Regions from separate parts of the Streptomyces sp. NPDC000941 genome, predicted to be linked through region 1. Evidence: riboswitches for the same ligand, from Rfam matches in the RefSeq annotation. Region 1 holds a riboswitch; each other region holds the start of a gene.

Region 1 (5,391 bases):
TACGGGGAGAGTTCGAGGCGGGCCAGGGTGTGGCGGGTCTCGTCGTAGAGGTGTTCGGGGGCGATCCACACCCCGGGCGCGGCGGTGCCGAAGCCGAGCCGGGCCAGCCGCGAGCGCAGCAGATGGCGCTTGTGGCGCTCCTGTTCGGGGACCGAGAAGACGGCGAGCAGCCAGCCGCCCGTGTTCTCCTCCGCCCCCGGGTCGCCGTAGATGCGGCGGTCGCCGTCGTCGAGCAGTTGGCGCGCGTCCTCGGAGAGCGCGTATCCGGCGGCCCCGGCGTCCGTGCGGTCGGCGACCAGCAGCCCGCGTCGTTTGAGGCGGGAGACGGCGGACCGTACGGAGGGCGCGTCCACGCCCACCGCGCCCAGCAGCCGGATCAGCGCGGCGATGGGGACGGGTCCGGCGGGGCGGCCGGCGCCGCCGCGGCCGTAGGCGCCGTAGAAGGTGACGATCAAGGAGCGGGGGGTGGGCTGGCCGGTCACGCGCTTACTCTAGGGCGCCGTTCGTGCCCCACTTACCGTGCCGCGTGGTCCCGTCACGCAGCAGATAGCGCTGGAGCTTGCCGGTGGCGGTGCGGGGCAGGGCGTCCAGGAAGACGAACTCGCGCGGGCACTTGTACGGGGCCAGCTCCGCGGTGACGAACTCCCGCAGTGCGGCGATGGCTTCCTCGGTATGCGCGACGCCCGGCCGCAGCACCACATGCGCGACCACGACCGTGCCCCGCCGCTCGTCAGGCCGCCCGGTCACCGCGGCCTCCACCACATGCGGGTGACGCAGCAGCGCCTCCTCGACCTCGGGGCCCGCGATGTTGTACCCGGCCGAGATGATCATGTCGTCGGCGCGCGCCATATACCGGAAGTAGCCGTCCGGGTCGCGGATGAAGGCGTCCCCGGTGAGGTTCCAGCCGTCCTGTACGTACTCGCGCTGCCGTTCGTCCGCCAGATAGCGGCAGCCCGTGGGCCCGCGCACGGCGAGCAGCCCGGGCCGTCCGTCCGGAACGGGCCGCAACCCGGAGTCCGCGTCCGTGAAGTCCACCACCCGCGCCTCGAACCCCGGCACCGGGACCCCGGTCGTGCCCGGCCGGATCGCGTCGTCGGCGGCGGAGATGAAGATGTGCAGCAGCTCGGTCGCCCCGATGCCGTTGATGATCCGCAGCCCGGTCGCCCGTTGCCAGGCGTGCCAGGTGCCGGTGGGCAGGTGCTCGCCGGCCGATACGCAGCGGCGCAGCGAGGAGATGTCGTACGCGCCGCCGTCCGGCGCCGCGCCGTCCAGCCGCCCCAGCATCGCCCGGTAGGCGGTCGGCGCGGTGAACAGCACGGAGATCCGGTGCCGTGCGATATCGGCCAGCAGCCGCTCCGGGCCGCCCCAGTCGGACAGCAGCGCGGAGGCGCCCGCGCGCAGCGGGAAGACGACCAGGCCGCCGAGGCCGAAGGTGAAGCCGAGCGGAGGGCTGCCCGCGAACACGTCCTCGGGGCGCGGCCGCAGCACCTGCGCCGAGAAGGTGTCGGCGATGGCCAGCACATCGCGGTGGAAGTGCATACAGCCCTTGGGCCGCCCGGTCGTCCCCGAGGTGAAGGCGATCAGCGCCACGTCGTCGGCGGAGGTCGCCACCGCCTCGTACGACACGGGCGACGCGGTGGCCGCGAGCCGCAGCAGGTCCTCGGGGCCGTCCCCGCCGTAGTACGTCGTCCGCAGCCCCGGCACCTCGGCCTTCACCAGATCGTCCGCGCACCGTACGTCGCACAGCGCGTGCCGTATCCGGGCCAGCTCGCAGATCGTCGCCAACTCCCGGGCCCGGTGCGCGGCCAGTACGGTCACGGCGACCGCGCCCGCCTTCATCACCGCCAGCCAGCAGGCGGCCAGCCAGGGCGAGGTGGCCCCGCGCAGCAGCACCCGGTTGCCGGGCACGACGCCGAGCGGGCCGGTGAGGGTGTGCGCGATCCGGTCGACGTGGGCGCGCAGTTCGCCGTACGTCCACACCTCGCCCGTCGCGGCGCGCACCGCGACCCGGTCGGCGCCGAACCGCTCGACGCTGCGGTCCAGCAGCTCGGCGCCGCAGTTGAGGCGGTCCGGGTAGGACGGTCCTGGCAGGTCGAGGTGGAAGGCGGGCCACTGCTCGGCGGGCGGCAGATGGTCCCGGGCGAAGGTGTCGATATGCGCTGAAGGCTTGAGCTCCATCGAGGACGCGCCCCCTATGCCTGCCCCTGTGCCTGCACATGCCTGCCTGAAGTCGCCTTGTCAGCGTAACGTGATGGTGACGACAGTCAACAGATCGCGATAAACGTTCCGTTGGGGAGGCCGTCCAGTGCCGTCGTTCGCACTTGATCCGAAGCAGCGGCGCTGGTGCGCCGGGGTGCGGTCGCTCGCCCGCGACCTGCTGCGCCCGCTCGCCGAGAGCGGCCCGCCGGGCCGGGTCAACCGGCCGCTGACCGCCGCGCTCGGCGAACTCGGCCTGCTGCGGCGGCTGTTCCCCGGCGACGGGCCGGTGCGCGCCCTCGACCTGTGCCTGCTGCGCGAATCGCTCGCCCGGGAGTGCACGGAGGCCGAGACCGCGCTCGCCCTCCAGGGTCTCGGCGGCTATCCGATCGTGCTCTCCGGCAGCCCCGAGCAGTACGCGCGCTGGATGCCCGAGGTCCGGGCGGGCCGCGCGGTCGCGGCCTTCGCGCTCAGCGAGCCGCAGGCCGGTTCCGACGCCGCCGCGCTCGGTCTGCGGGCCGACCCCGACGGGGCGGGCGGCTGGCGGCTGGAGGGCGAGAAGTGCTGGATCTCCAACGCCCCGGAGGCCGACTTCACCGTCGTCTTCGCCCGCACCACCCAGGGCGCGGGCTCGCGCGGCGTCACCGCCTTTCTCGTCCCCGCCGACCGGCCGGGGCTCACCGGCGAGCGTCTTGACATGCTCAGCCCGCACCCCATCGGCAGCCTCGCCTTCGACGGCGTCCCCGTCACCCGGGAGGACGTCCTGGGCACACCCGACAAGGGGTTCGGCGTCGCCATGCGCACCCTCAACCTGCTGCGGCCGAGCGTCGGCGCGTTCGCCGTCGGCATGGCCCAGGCCGCGCTCGACGCCTCCGTGGCCCACGCCGGGGAGCGCACCGCCTTCGGCGGGCCGCTGAAGGACCTTCAGGCCGTCTCCCACCAGCTCGCCGAGATGGCCACCCGCACCGAGGCCGCCCGCCTCCTGGTCTACGCGGCCGCCACCGCGTACGACGAGGGCGCGCCGGGCATCGCCAGGAGCTCGGCGATGGCCAAGCTTCTGGCCACCGAGACCGCCCAGTACGTCGTGGACGCCGCCGTACAGATCCACGGCGCTCGGGCGCTGCGCCGCGGCCATCTTCTGGAGCACCTGTACCGCGAGGTGCGCGCGCCCCGGATCTACGAGGGCGCGACCGAGGTCCAGCGCACGATCATCGCGAAGGAGCTGTACCGATGACCGAGCCGCACCCCTCCCTGCTGCGCACCAACCCGCCCGAGCTCTCCCCGCCCACCGGCTTCAGCCACGCCGTCACGGCCACCGGCGGCCGCCTGGTCTTCCTGGCGGGCCAGACCGCGCTGGACGGCGCGGGCGCGGTCGTCGGTGCCACGCTTCCGGCCCAGTTCCGGCGCGCGCTGGCCAACCTGCTCACCGCCCTGACCGCGGTCGGCGGCACCCCCGCGGACCTGGCCCGGCTGACCGTGCACACCACCGACGTCGCGGCCTACCGCGCGTCCGCCCCCGAACTCGGCCGCATCTGGCGGGAGCTGGCGGGCCGCGACTACCCCGCGATGGCGGTCATCGGCGTCGTCCGGCTGTGGGACGAGGCGGCGATGGTCGAGCTGGACGGCATCGCGGTGCTGCCGTAGCGCATCACGTCACAAAGGCGCGGTATTGGCCAGGCACGCGCCGCGCGGTACCGTCGGTGCCATATCGACGACGGCAAGACGGAAGCCGGTGGGAACCCGGCACGGTCGCGCCACTGTGAACGAGACGTTCCACACGTTCCAAGGGATGTTTCGTGAGTCAGACCCGTAGCTGTCGTCCAATGCACCACCGAGATGGGACGCGAAACTCCCTTAAGGAGGCCCTGCCATGGCGCAGCATGTCGCTCAGCCGACCGCCACCACTCCCGCTCTCCCGGCAAAGTTGCCGATCGGCGCGATCGTTCCGTGGGCGGTGTTCTTCGGCATCCTGATGCTGGTCCTGCTGTACTTCGTCGGCGCCGAACAGGGCGCCACCTCGGTCGTCTCCGGCGAGGACGTCCACGAGTGGGTGCACGACGCCCGCCACCTGCTCGGTTTCCCCTGCCACTGACGCCAGGGACGCCGACACCCTCATGAATTCCACAACGGTACGGAACCTGCTCGTCCGTGGCATGCTCGCCGGCCTCGGGGCCGGCGTGCTCGCCCTGATCGTCGCCTATCTCCTCGGGGAACCGAATGTCGACAAGGCGATCGGCTTCGAGGAGTCCCATGCCCCGGCGCATGAGCACCACGAGGTCGAACTCGTCTCCCGCAGCCTGCAGTCCACCGCCGGCCTGGCCACCGGTGTGCTGATCTACGGGGTCGCCTTCGGCGGCATCGCCGCCCTCGCCTACTGCTTCGCCCTGGGCCGCATCGGCCGCTTCACTCCGCGGGCCACCGCGCTGCTGCTGTCCGGCTGCGCCCTGCTCGCGGTCTACGTCGTGCCGTTCCTCAAGTACCCGGCCAATCCGCCCGCCGTCGGCGACGCCGACACCATCTCCAAGCGGACCAATCTCTATCTGCTGATGATGGTGCTCAGCGTGCTCCTCGCGATCGCCGCGACCATCCTCGGCAAGCGGCTCGCCCCGAAACTGGGCACCTGGTACGCCACCGTCGCCGCGGTGGCCGCCTTCGCCCTGGTGATCGGCCTGGCGTCTGCGTTCCTGCCGGCCGTCAACGAGGTGCCCGCCGATTTCCCGGCCACCGTGCTGTGGCGGTTCCGGCTCTCCGCGCTGGCCATCCAGGTCACGATGTGGGGAGGCTTCGGACTCGTCTTCGGCGAGCTGGCCGAGCGCCTCCTGAGCCCGAAGCTCAGGGGCAGTCGTCTTCCGCCCGCGGATTCAGCGGCTGCCCCAGTCTGAGGTTCCAGCGCCCGGCCCGCCCGCTGACCCCGGTCGCGGTCAGCGGCGGGACGTCGGCACGCCAGAAGGCCGCCGCGGGCGCGCCCAGCACATGCACCACCGCGGCCCGCACCACGTCCGGCTCCACCACGGCGAGCGTATGGCCGTCCGTCAGCGACGCCGCGTCCAGCCACCGTCCGATCCGCAGGCACAGGTCCCGTACCGACTCCCCGCCGTGGGGCGCGGCCGCCGGGTCGGCCAGCCACCGGGCCACCGCCTCCGGTTCGGCGGCACCGACCTCGTCCAGGGTGAGGCCCCGCCAGCGGCCCGTATC
Region 2 (5,391 bases), on a different contig from region 1:
CGGACGTACCGCGAGGCCATGGGCATCGAAGTCCCCATCGGTGTCGCGCTCCTGATGATCACCTGCTGGCGCCAGATCTACGGCATGCTCTGCCTGGCCGTCTACAGCCACATGTCCTACGCCCTGGATGACCCGGTGCCGCTGTTCGAGGACATGATGGACCGTCTCCTCGGCATCCTCGGCCTCACCCGCAGTCCTCGCCTGGTGATCTGAGAAGCGGTGATCTGAGGAGCGCCGCCGCGCCCGCCCGTACGGCGGCCCAGTCGGTGGCGTACGCATACCGCCGCGCCCGCTCCAGCCACCCCGCCCGGTCCCGGTGCTGGCCGCGCAGCTGCTCCAGGTCGAGCTCGACCCCCGGCGGCGGCCCCGCCGCCTCCAACTCGCCGATCCGCCGCTCCATCGCCTCCAGCAGCGCGCGGTCGAGCTCGGTCACGGCGGCGACGAAGGCGCTGGTCGGCACGGTGACCAGGCCCGTGGCCGGGCCGGCGAACTCGATCTCGCCCTCGGGGTCGGGCTGGTGCGCCCAGCTGACGTTCACAACGTCCTCCCCCGCGACCGTCCGCCAGCAGCGGATGTACGGCTCGACGCGCAGATATCCCATGTTCAGAGTGCGATCGCCGTGCCACCCCGCCGCGGTCTCGGCCTCCGGGGTGTCCTCCCAGTACCAGTCGGAGGAGTCACTGGCCACGAAGTCGGCCAGGTCCTCGGGCACGGGCTCCAGCGCCGCCGGCAGCAGCGCGAGCAGGTCCTCCCACAGCCGGACCACGTAGTAGTCCACGTACGGATGGGACGGCCCCCCGTCACCCCGTAGCTGCCGCACCGTGCGCTCCGAGTACCGCAGCAGCTCATGCTCGCCGAGGTCGATCACGTACCAGCCGTCGGTCAGCCCGAACCAGTGCAGTACGGGGTGCTCGGGCCGCCCCCACGGCCGTACCTCGGCCAAGGGGGTCAGACCGAAGCGGAACCGGATGTCCTGATCCATACGGAGAGTATGGGCCCGCCCCGCAGCCCGCCCTCAAGGGCCCGACCGCCGTGGAACGTCCCGGTTCGGCGCCGGATAAGGTATCCGTGAAAACTTCATCCGCGTCCGATCGGGGGAAGCCGGTGAGAACCCGGCGCTGACCCGCAACCGTGAGTACGGGCTGCGTACCGCAGCGCGTACGAGCCGGAGCACCTGATCTGGCGCACCGCAGGCTCCCGCCGTCGGCCCGCCCGGCGGCGGCACCGTCGAGGTATGCGGAGCTGAGCCCGGTGTCATCGCGTTCGTACGTCCCTCGGCGTGCGGGGTGGGCGGCCGTGCGTGGCCGCGTACCGATGTCCAGTCACCGCCGAGACCATCGACCGAGAGGCACCCGTCGCCATGAACGTACGCCGCAGCGCCACGGCTCTGGCCGCCCTGGCCGCCCTGTGCACGGCCGCCGCCCCCGCCGCGTTCGCCGACGCCTCGCCCTCCCCCAAACCGTCCGGCGGCTCGGCGGCGCTGCCCAAGGGGCTGTACGGCGCCAAGGACCCCAAGTTCGACGGGGTGTGGCGGCAGTCACTCGCGCTGCTCGCCCAGGACGCGGTCGGGGTCACCCCGGCGAGGTCGGCCATCGACTGGCTGGCCGGGCAGCAGTGCGAGGACGGCGGCTTCGCCGCGTACCGCGCGGACGCCTCCGCGACCTGCGACCCGAAGAAGGGCGAGTTCACCGACGCGACCGCGGCGGCGGTACAGGCGCTGGCCGCGGTCGGTGGGCGCAGCGCCTCGGTCGAGAAGGGCATCGGCTGGCTGAAGAAGCACCAGAACGACGACGGCGGCTGGGGCCTGAACCCGGGCAGCCCGAGCGACGCCAACTCCACCTCCGCCGCCGTCGGCGCCTTCGCCGCCACCGGCCAGGACCCGAAGCAGGTGAAGTCGGCCAAGGGCGGCAAGACGCCGTACGACGTGCTGCTTGGCCTGCAACTGGGGTGCGACGCGAAGGAGGGGCAGCGCGGGGCGTTCGCCTATACGGCGGACAAGGGCAGCGGCAAGCCGGTCGCCAACGACCTCGCGACCGCGGCAGCCGCGCTGGCCACCGAGGGCAAGGGCTTTGTCTTCGAACCGGCCGGCAAGGACGCAGGCAAGGCCCCGAAGCCGCTGGACTGCGGCGGAGGCAAGGGCAGTGACGAACCGGATGGGGCGGCCGAGGCCGCGCAGGCCGCCGCCGCCTATCTGTCGGAGACCATGGCCGGGCACGGCAACCACCTGCTGTCCGCCATGCCCGGCGCCAAGGCCCAGCCCGACTTCGGCAGCACGGCGGACGCGATCGTCGCACTGGCCGCCGGGGAGCACAGCGCGACCGCGGCCAAGCCCCTGCAGTGGCTGCAGAGCGAGAAGAACGGCGCGCTGGCGTGGGCGAAGGGCGACCCGGGCGCCCTGGGCAAGCTGGTCCTGGCGGCACACGCGGCCGGTGCGGACCCGCGCAGCTTCGGCGGCGTGGACCTCGTCCAGCAGCTGAACGTCACGGGCCCGAAGCCGGAGTCGGCCTCCGCGGCCGGGGCGGAGTCGGGCAAGGACGCGGACTCGGCCTCCGGTAAGGAGAAGAGCGACGACAAGGGGGGTGTCGGCGGCGTCTGGTGGACGGTGGGCGTCTTCCTGGTGGCCGGCATCGGCATCGGCTTCCTGATCAGCGGCCGGAAGAAGCAGCAGCTCTGATGGGCCGGCGCGCCGCCCTCCTCTGCGCAGTGCTCCTGTCCGCGTTGGTGTCCGTGGTCGCGCTCGGCACCTCGCCCGCGCAGGCCGCGGGCTACCGCTACTGGTCGTTCTGGCAGCGGGAGCGGGGCGCCGGCGGCTGGACGTACGCCACGCAGGGGCCCGCCACGGCCCGGCCGGGCGACGGCGACATGATCGGGTTCCGGTTCGCGGTGAGCGAGGACTCCGGGGACGCCACCCAGCCGCGCGACTCGGCCGACTTCAAGACGGTCTGCGCGCACACCCCGGCGGAGGACGGCACCAAACGCGTCGCGGTGGTCCTGGACTTCGGCACGGCCGCCGACGCCCCCGACCACCGCACCCCGCCCGAGCCCCGTACGGACTGCGCGCGGGTCGGCCAGGACGCGAGCGCCGGGGACGCGCTGGCGGCCGTCGCCAAACCGCTGCGCTACAACTCCTCCGCCCTGCTGTGCGCCATCGCCGGCTACCCCGCCAAGGGCTGCGGCGAGCAGGTCGGTAGCAGTAGTAGTAGTGGCGGGGACGGCGGGCAGGGCGGACAGGGCGGCGGAGGCGGCCCGTCGGCCGGTCTTGTCGGCGGTCTGGCCGCCGTGGTCGCGCTGGGGGCCGCCGCCGTATGGCAGGCGCGCCGCCACCACCGGCGATGAGCGGCACCGACCGGGCCGCCGCCGCCGGACATCCGCGCACCGCCGGGCACCCGGGCGCCGCCGGGCATCCAGACACCGCCGGACACCCGCGCACCGCGCGCGGCGGGCTGCACGCCGGGGCCTGGTGGCTGTGGGCCCTCGGGCTGGCCACGGCCGCCTCCCGCACCACCAATCCGCTACTGCTGGGGCTGCTCGTCGCCGTCGCGGGCTATGTGGTCGCCACGCGCCGTACGGACGCGCCGTGGGCACGCTCGTACGGCGCGTTCCTCAAGCTGGGTCTTGTGGTGCTGGCGATCCGGCTGTGCTTCGCGGTCCTCCTCGGCTCGCCGATCCCCGGTACGCACGTACTGGTCACGCTCCCCGAAGTCCCGCTCCCCGACTGGGCGCAGGGCGTACGGATCGGCGGCCGGGTCACCGCCGAGGGGCTGACCTTCGCGCTGTACGACGGGCTGAAGCTGGCCACCCTCCTGATCTGCGTCGGCGCGGCGAACGCGCTCGCCAACCCCGCCCGGCTGCTCAAGTCCCTGCCCGGCGCGCTGTACGAGGCGGGCGTCGCGGTCGTCGTCGCGATGTCCTTCGCCCCCAACCTGGTCTCCGACGTCCAGCGGCTGCGCGCCGCCCGCCGGCTGCGTGGCCGCCCCGACCGCGGGGTACGCGCCCTGCTGCAGGTCGGGCTGCCGGTCCTGGAGGGCGCGTTGGAGCGTTCGGTGGCGCTCGCGGCCGCGATGGACGCTCGCGGCTACGGCCGCACCGCCCACGTCCCGCCCGCCGTCGCCCGCGCCACCGCCGTCCTCACCCTCGGCGGGCTGCTCGGCGTCTGCGCCGGTACGTACGGGCTGCTGGCGGCGCAGGGCGCGGGCTTCGGCCTGCCGGTGCTGCTCGCCGGGCTCGCCGCCGCGCTCGGCGGGCTGTGGCTGGGCGGCCGCCGTTCGGTGCGCAGCCGCTACCGGCCGGACCGGTGGAGCGCGCGGGCGTGGCTGGTGTCCGGGTCGGGGGTGGCGGTCGCGGGCCTGATGATCTGGGCCGCCTCGTACGCCCCAGAGGCCCTGAACCCGCCCGCCGTTCCGCTCACCGCGCCCGTGCTGCCGCTGTGGCCCGCGGCCGGGGTGCTGGTCGGGCTGCTCCCGGCGGTCGTGGCCCCGGCGCCCGGGCCGGGGCCGGCCCCGGCAGTGCCCTCAGCCCGGAAGACCATTCAGGAGGCCACACGGTGATCCGCTTCGAGCAGGTGTCCGTCACCTACGACGACGCGGCGCGACCCGCCCTCCAGGGCGTGGATCTGACCGTTCCGGAGGGGGAGCTGTGTCTGCTCGTCGGCCCCTCGGGAGTCGGCAAGTCGACTCTCCTGGGCGCCGTCTCCGGTCTGGTGCCGCACTTCACGGGCGGCACGCTGCGCGGGCGGGTCACCGTGGCGGGCCGCGACACCCGTACCCACAAGCCGCGCGAACTGGCCGATGTCGTGGGCACGGTGGGCCAGGACCCGCTGGCCCACTTCGTCACGGACACCGTCGAGGACGAACTCGCCTACGGCATGGAGTCGCTGGGCGTCCCCCCGGACACCATGCGCCGCCGGGTCGAGGAGACCCTGGACCTGCTCGGCCTCGCCGCGCTGCGCGACCGGCCCATCGCGACGCTCTCCGGCGGACAGCGGCAGCGGGTCGCCATCGGCTCGGTGCTCACCACACACCCGCGCGTCCTGGTCCTCGACGAGCCGACATCGGCGCTCGACCCCGCGGCGGCCGAGGAAGTCCTTGCGGTGCTGCAGCGGCTCGTACACGACCTCGGCACGACTGTGCTGATGGCCGAACACCGCCTGGAGCGGGTGGTCCAGTACGCGGATCAGGTGATCCTGCTGCCCTCCCCCGGCGCGGCCCCCGTCGTCGGGGACCCGGCCGAGGTGATGGCGGTCTCGCCCGTCCAGCCGCCCGTGGTCGAGCTCGGCCGCCTCGCGGGCTGGACCCCCCTCCCGCTGTCCATACGGGACGCCCGCCGCAAGGCGGCCCCGCTGCGGGAGCGGCTGACACCGCTGACACCGCTCACGCCGCTCACGCCGCTCAC
Region 3 (5,391 bases), on a different contig from region 1:
GGGCCAACTCGTCGGTGCCGTACAGGGCGTAGCCCGCGACGCGCACCGGGCCGCCGAGGGCGCAGGTCATGTAGTGGATCGCGGGGACCTCGTCGACCAGGGTGGAGACGGCCGTGGCGTGTACGGCGTGGGTGTGGACGACGGCCGCGGCGTCGGTGTCGCGGTAGATCGCGAGGTGCATCGGCAGTTCGCTGGTGGGGGCCAGCTCGCCGATCACCTGGCGCCCGTCCAGGTCGACGCCGACCGCGTCACCCGGGCCGAGCCGGTCGTACGGGACGCCGCTCGGGGTCACCAGGACGATGTCGCCGACCCTGGCCGAGACATTGCCCGAGGTGCCGACGACCAGGCCGTCGGCGACCGTCCTGCGGGCCGTCTCCACCACCCGCTCCCAGCCCTCCCGCAGGTCCGGTCGCTCCCCAAGTCCATTCGGTCGTGCGGCATCCGGCTTCGTCACGATCCCTCACCTCCGGGCGCCGATCATGGCAGGCGAGCCGTCGTGTACGCATCAGTGCGGGGGCGAGTGGATCATCGGTGCCGCCTTCCCGCAGGTGCGTCACCCCCGAGCCCACCTCAGTTCATCTTCCGTTCACCCCATGTCCTTACTGTCGTGGCCACACCCTTTGGTTGTCGCACCGATTGCCCAGGGGTGTGCGAATCCTCCCCCTCCCACAGGAGGGGCTTCTCGTGCGGCCATCCCGGTGGCCTCGCGGTGGCCAAAATGCACTACGCACGGTAGTCACATGGCGACGCTCCGTGTCGCCAAGTTCGGGGATCGCATTCCCCCACGAAGGAGTTCGATGGAACACATCACGCTTCTCATTGGGATCGTGATCGTTACGGCCTTGGTGTTCGACTTCACGAACGGCTTCCACGACACGGCCAATGCCATGGCGACCACGATCTCCACGGGGGCTCTCGGTCCCCGGATCGCGGTGGCGATGTCGGCGGTCCTCAATCTCGTCGGCGCGTTCCTCTCCGTGGAGGTCGCCAAGACGATCTCCGGAGGGATCATCGACGAGGACGCCGGAGTCCGCCCCGAAGTGATCTTCGCGGGGCTGGTCGGCGCGATCCTGTGGAACCTGCTGACCTGGCTGGCCGGGCTGCCCTCCAGCTCCTCGCACGCCCTCTTCGGCGGCCTCATCGGCGCCACCCTGGTCTCCGTCGGCATGGACGGGGTCAACAGCGACAAGATCGTCATGAAGGTCCTGATCCCGGCCGTCGCCGCGCCGATCGTGGCCGGTGTCGCCGCCCTGGTCGCTACCCGGCTCACCTACCGGCTGGCCCGCGGCCGCGACCCCCAGGACACCGCGAAGGGCTACCGCGCCGGGCAGATCGCCTCGGCCGCGCTGGTCTCCCTCGCCCACGGCACCAACGACGCCCAGAAGACCATGGGGGTCATCACCCTCGCGCTGATCACCGGCGGTGTGATCGCGCCCGACTCCGACCCGCCGATGTGGGTCATCGTCTCCGCGGGCCTGGCCATCGCCCTCGGTACGTACCTGGGCGGCTGGCGCATCATCCGCACCATGGGCAAGGGCATCACCGACATCCAGCCGCCGCAGGGCTTCGCCGCCCAGACCGGCGCCGCGACCGTCATCCTCGCCTCGTCCCACATCGGCTTCGCGCTCTCCACCACCCAGGTCTGCTCCGGCTCCGTGATGGGCGCGGGGGTCGGCCGCAAGGGCGCTGTGGTGCGGTGGTCCACGGCGGGCCGCATGGTCCTCGCCTGGGTGCTCACCCTGCCCGCCGCGGGCCTCGTCGCGGGCGGCGCCGCGCTGCTGGCGGACCAGGGCGACTGGGGCGTCACGGCGGTCGCCGTGCTCGCGGTCGCCGCCTGCGCCGGGATCTGGGCGGCCTCGCGCCGCAAGCCCGTCGACCACACCAACGTCAATGACATCGACGAGGCTACGGCGCTGCCGCCCGAGCCGGTGGGTGTCGTCACGGCGGCCCTCCAGTCCGTGGCCCCGCCGCCCGCCCGTGCCGCTTCCACCTCCTCCGCCACCCCGGCAGGCGCCTCCGCGGCCACCGGCAGCACCAGCTAAGGAAGTAACGCGATGAGCATCGACTGGGCGGCCCTCGGCCAGGTCTTCGGCATCAGCCTCGTGGTGACCGTCGGCTTCGTGGGCGTCTTCACCCTCGGCATCCTCGGCACCTCCCGTAAGCCGCAGCGGGCGGAGGCGGCCACCGACACGGCCGCCACCGCGTCCACCGCCCCGGCCCCGGCCGGCGGCGCCTTCGGCCCCGCGCGCACCGGCGCGTACCTCTGCTTCGCGCTGTGCGCGGCGGCCGTGGCATACGGCATCAACCTGATCGTGGCCTGACTCCGTTCGACCCACTCACGGCCGCCGGGCTGGAACGCGCCGACCAGCGCGTTCCAGCCCGGCGGCCGTGGCATGTGCTCCTCGGCACACTCACACAGGGTGGGGCATTCGCGAGTTGACGGCCATTCGCGGCCCATGGTGGACTTCCGGAGCCAAACGGCGGCAGGAGAGGAAGCCGGTGAGAATCCGGCGCGGTCCCGCCACTGTCACCGGGGAGCGCTCTCCCATCGCCCGTACGAGTCACGGCCGTCCACACGTCGGCTGGAAGACCGGGAGAAGCGCGGATCCGGGAGCCAGGAGACTCTCACCGCCGGTCACGTCGAACCAGGGCGCGGACCCTGAGTGAGGACATACCGCCATGCCCGGCACCGCCATGCCGCCGACCCGCCCGCGGCCCCTGCCCCTGCGCCACGTCCCGGCTTTCCCGACACTCCTGATGTTCCCGACGTTCCCCATGTCCCAAGGCAAGACGGCGGGCTGACGATGCGTGCCGATCACGCCTGGTACGCGTGCGGCGCCGCCCTCGGCTTTCTCGGCGACCTCGCCATGGGCGATCCGCGCCGCGGCCATCCTGTGGCCGCGTTCGGGCGCGCCGCCCTGGCCGTCGAGCGGCTGCTGTGGCGCGACCACCGCGGATCCGGGGCCCTCTACACCGCGCTGTGCGCGGGCGGCGCGGCCGCGGGCGCCGTGCTGTCGGTGCGCGCCGTACGGGCCTTGGGGCGCCCCGCGCCGGGAGGCTCCGCTCTGGGCAGCGCTGTCCTCAAACCCGCGGGACGTCCCGTCTCGGGGCATCCCGTCTTGGGGCATCCCGTCTTGGGGCACCTCGCCGCGGAAACCTCCGCTCTGGGGCGCCGCTCCCCCGCCGCGCAGACCATGCTGACCGCCGCCGCCACCTGGGCGGTGCTCGGCGGGACGACGCTGGGCCGGGAGGCGCGGGCTGTCGGCGGCGCGCTGACCGCCGGTGACCTGAACGCCGCCCGGCGGCGGCTGCCGCACCTGTGCGGGCGCGATCCGCAGGCGCTGGACGAGTCACAGATCGCGCGCGCCGTCGTCGAGTCGGTCGCCGAGAACACCTCGGACGCCGTCGTCGGCGCACTGGTGTGGGGGGCGGTCGGCGGGGTGCCTGGCCTGGTCGGCTTCCGGGCCGTCAACACCCTGGACGCGATGGTGGGCCACAAGTCGCCGCGCTACCGGCGGTTCGGTTGGGCCTCGGCCCGGCTGGACGACGTGGCCGGCTGGCCCGGCGCACGGCTCACCGCGGCGCTGGCCGCCCTGGCCGGGCCCGATCCGCGCGGCGCGTGGCGCGCCTGGCGGCGCGACGGCCACCGCCATCCGAGCCCCAACGCGGGCCCCGTGGAGGCCGCGTTCGCGGGCGCGCTCGGCGTACGGCTGGGCGGCACCCTCGCGTACGGCGGCCGCGTCGAGCACCGGCCGGTGCTCAACCCCGGCGGGCGGCCGGTCGAGGCGGCCGACATCGAGCGCGCGGTACGGCTTTCGCGGCGCGTCGGCGCCCTGGCGCTCGGCGTGTCCGTCGCGGCGCGGCTGGCAGTGGGAGCCCGGCCGGCTGTGGGGGCCCGGCCGGCGGCGGGGGCCCGGCCGGCGGCGGGGGCGGCGCCGCGGTCGGCCCGTACGGCCGCGCGGCCCGCCGCCGCGCCCGTACCCACCACGCGTGCTCCACATGGCGCGCTCACCCGCTGGGCACGGTCCCTGCGGGCACCCGGCGCGGGCCGGTCGGGCGGTCCGGCGACGGTGCGGCCGACGGCCGCGGGGAGGGATTGAGGATGAGCGGGATACAGGGCGGAGGCGCGCCGGGCGGCGGGCTGCTCGTCGCGGGTACGACCTCGGACGCGGGCAAGAGCGTCGTCACGGCCGGAATCTGCCGCTGGCTCAGCCGTAAGGGCGTCAGCGTCGCGCCCTTCAAGGCGCAGAACATGTCGCTCAACTCCTTCGTGACCCGCGACGGGGCGGAGATCGGCCGCGCCCAGGCCATGCAGGCCGCCGCCGCACGCGTCGAGCCGAGCGCCCTGATGAACCCCGTCCTGCTCAAGCCCGGCAGCGACCGCAGCAGCCAAGTGGTGCTGCTGGGCAAGCCGGTGGGCGAGCTGAGCGCGCGTGGGTACCACGAGGGACGGCAGGAGGCGCTGCTGGGGACCGTCACCGAATGCCTGGCCGAGCTGCGGCGTACGCACGACGCGGTGATCTGCGAGGGCGCGGGCAGCCCCGCCGAGATCAATCTGCGCCGCACCGACATCGTCAACCTGGGGCTCGCCCGGGCCGCCCGGCTGCCGGTCGTCGTGGTCGGGGACATCGACCGCGGCGGCGTCTTCGCGTCGTTCTTCGGCACGACCGCGCTGCTCTCCGAGGCCGACCAGCGGCTGGTCGCGGGCTATCTGGTGAACAAGTTCCGCGGCGATGTGACCCTGCTGGAGCCGGGCCTTCAGATGCTGTACGGCCTGACGGGCCGCCCGGCCATGGGCGTGCTGCCGTACGCGCACGGGCTCGGCATCGACGAGGAGGACGGCCTGCGGGTGTCGCTGCGCGGGGCGGTGCGCGAGAGCGTCGTCGCGCCGCCGCACGGAGCGGACATCCTGCGGGTCGCGGTCGCCGCCGTGCCGCTCATGTCGAACTTCACGGACGTGGACGCGCTGGCCGCCGAGCCGGGCGTGGTCGTGCGGTTCGTGGACCGGCCGGAGGAGCTGGCCGACGCCGATCTGGTGGTGCTGCCGGGCACCCGCGGCACCGTACGGGCGCTGGCATGGCTGCGCGAACGCGGTCTGGCCGCGGCGATCGCGCGGCGGGCGGCGGAGGGCCGACCGGTGCTGGGCATCTGTGGCGGCTTCCAACTGCTCGGCGAACGCATCGAGGACGAGGTCGAGTCGCGGGCCGGGACCGTCGAAGGGCTCGGGCTGCTGCCGGTACGGGTGCGGTTCGCGGTGTACAAGACCCTGGCCCGGCCGGTCGGCGAGGCGCTGGGCGAGCGGGTGGAGGGCTACGAGATCCACCACGGGGTCGCCGAGTTGCTGGACGGCGCGGACGAACCCTTCCTGGACGGCTGCCGGGTCGGCTCGGT

The links. A riboswitch is a leader RNA that binds a small molecule or an ion and turns the genes downstream of it on or off. The one in region 1 is predicted to bind cobalamin.
Region 2: another riboswitch for cobalamin. It lies ahead of ACWDSL_RS10535 (prenyltransferase/squalene oxidase repeat-containing protein); the one in region 1 lies ahead of ACWDSL_RS16370 (CbtB domain-containing protein).
Region 3: another riboswitch for cobalamin. It lies ahead of ACWDSL_RS14225 (cobalamin biosynthesis protein); the one in region 1 lies ahead of ACWDSL_RS16370 (CbtB domain-containing protein).

What each region holds. Positions count from the first base shown of each region.
Region 1 is NZ_JBSFMM010000043.1:3,257-8,647, forward strand. Features, by position in the region: gene ACWDSL_RS16350 (PaaX family transcriptional regulator) at 1-482, opposite strand, end outside; gene ACWDSL_RS16355 (AMP-binding protein) at 487-2,178, opposite strand; gene ACWDSL_RS16360 (acyl-CoA dehydrogenase family protein) at 2,306-3,430, shown strand; gene ACWDSL_RS16365 (RidA family protein) at 3,427-3,840, shown strand; cobalamin riboswitch at 3,872-4,028, shown strand; gene ACWDSL_RS16370 (CbtB domain-containing protein) at 4,067-4,288, shown strand; gene ACWDSL_RS16375 (CbtA family protein) at 4,311-5,078, shown strand; gene ACWDSL_RS16380 (histidine phosphatase family protein) at 5,029-5,391, opposite strand, start outside.
Region 2 is NZ_JBSFMM010000023.1:17,495-22,885, forward strand. Features, by position in the region: gene ACWDSL_RS10525 (TetR/AcrR family transcriptional regulator) at 1-213, shown strand, start outside; gene ACWDSL_RS10530 (DUF5984 family protein) at 185-982, opposite strand; cobalamin riboswitch at 1,044-1,192, shown strand; gene ACWDSL_RS10535 (prenyltransferase/squalene oxidase repeat-containing protein) at 1,361-2,674, shown strand; gene ACWDSL_RS10540 (SCO2322 family protein) at 2,674-3,336, shown strand; gene ACWDSL_RS10545 (CbiQ family ECF transporter T component) at 3,333-4,547, shown strand; gene ACWDSL_RS10550 (ABC transporter ATP-binding protein) at 4,544-5,391, shown strand, end outside.
Region 3 is NZ_JBSFMM010000035.1:54,786-60,176, forward strand. Features, by position in the region: gene ACWDSL_RS14210 (class II aldolase/adducin family protein) at 1-403, opposite strand, end outside; gene ACWDSL_RS14215 (anion permease) at 798-2,042, shown strand; gene ACWDSL_RS14220 (hypothetical protein) at 2,055-2,321, shown strand; cobalamin riboswitch at 2,444-2,644, shown strand; gene ACWDSL_RS14225 (cobalamin biosynthesis protein) at 2,805-4,100, shown strand; gene ACWDSL_RS14230 (cobyric acid synthase) at 4,103-5,391, shown strand, end outside.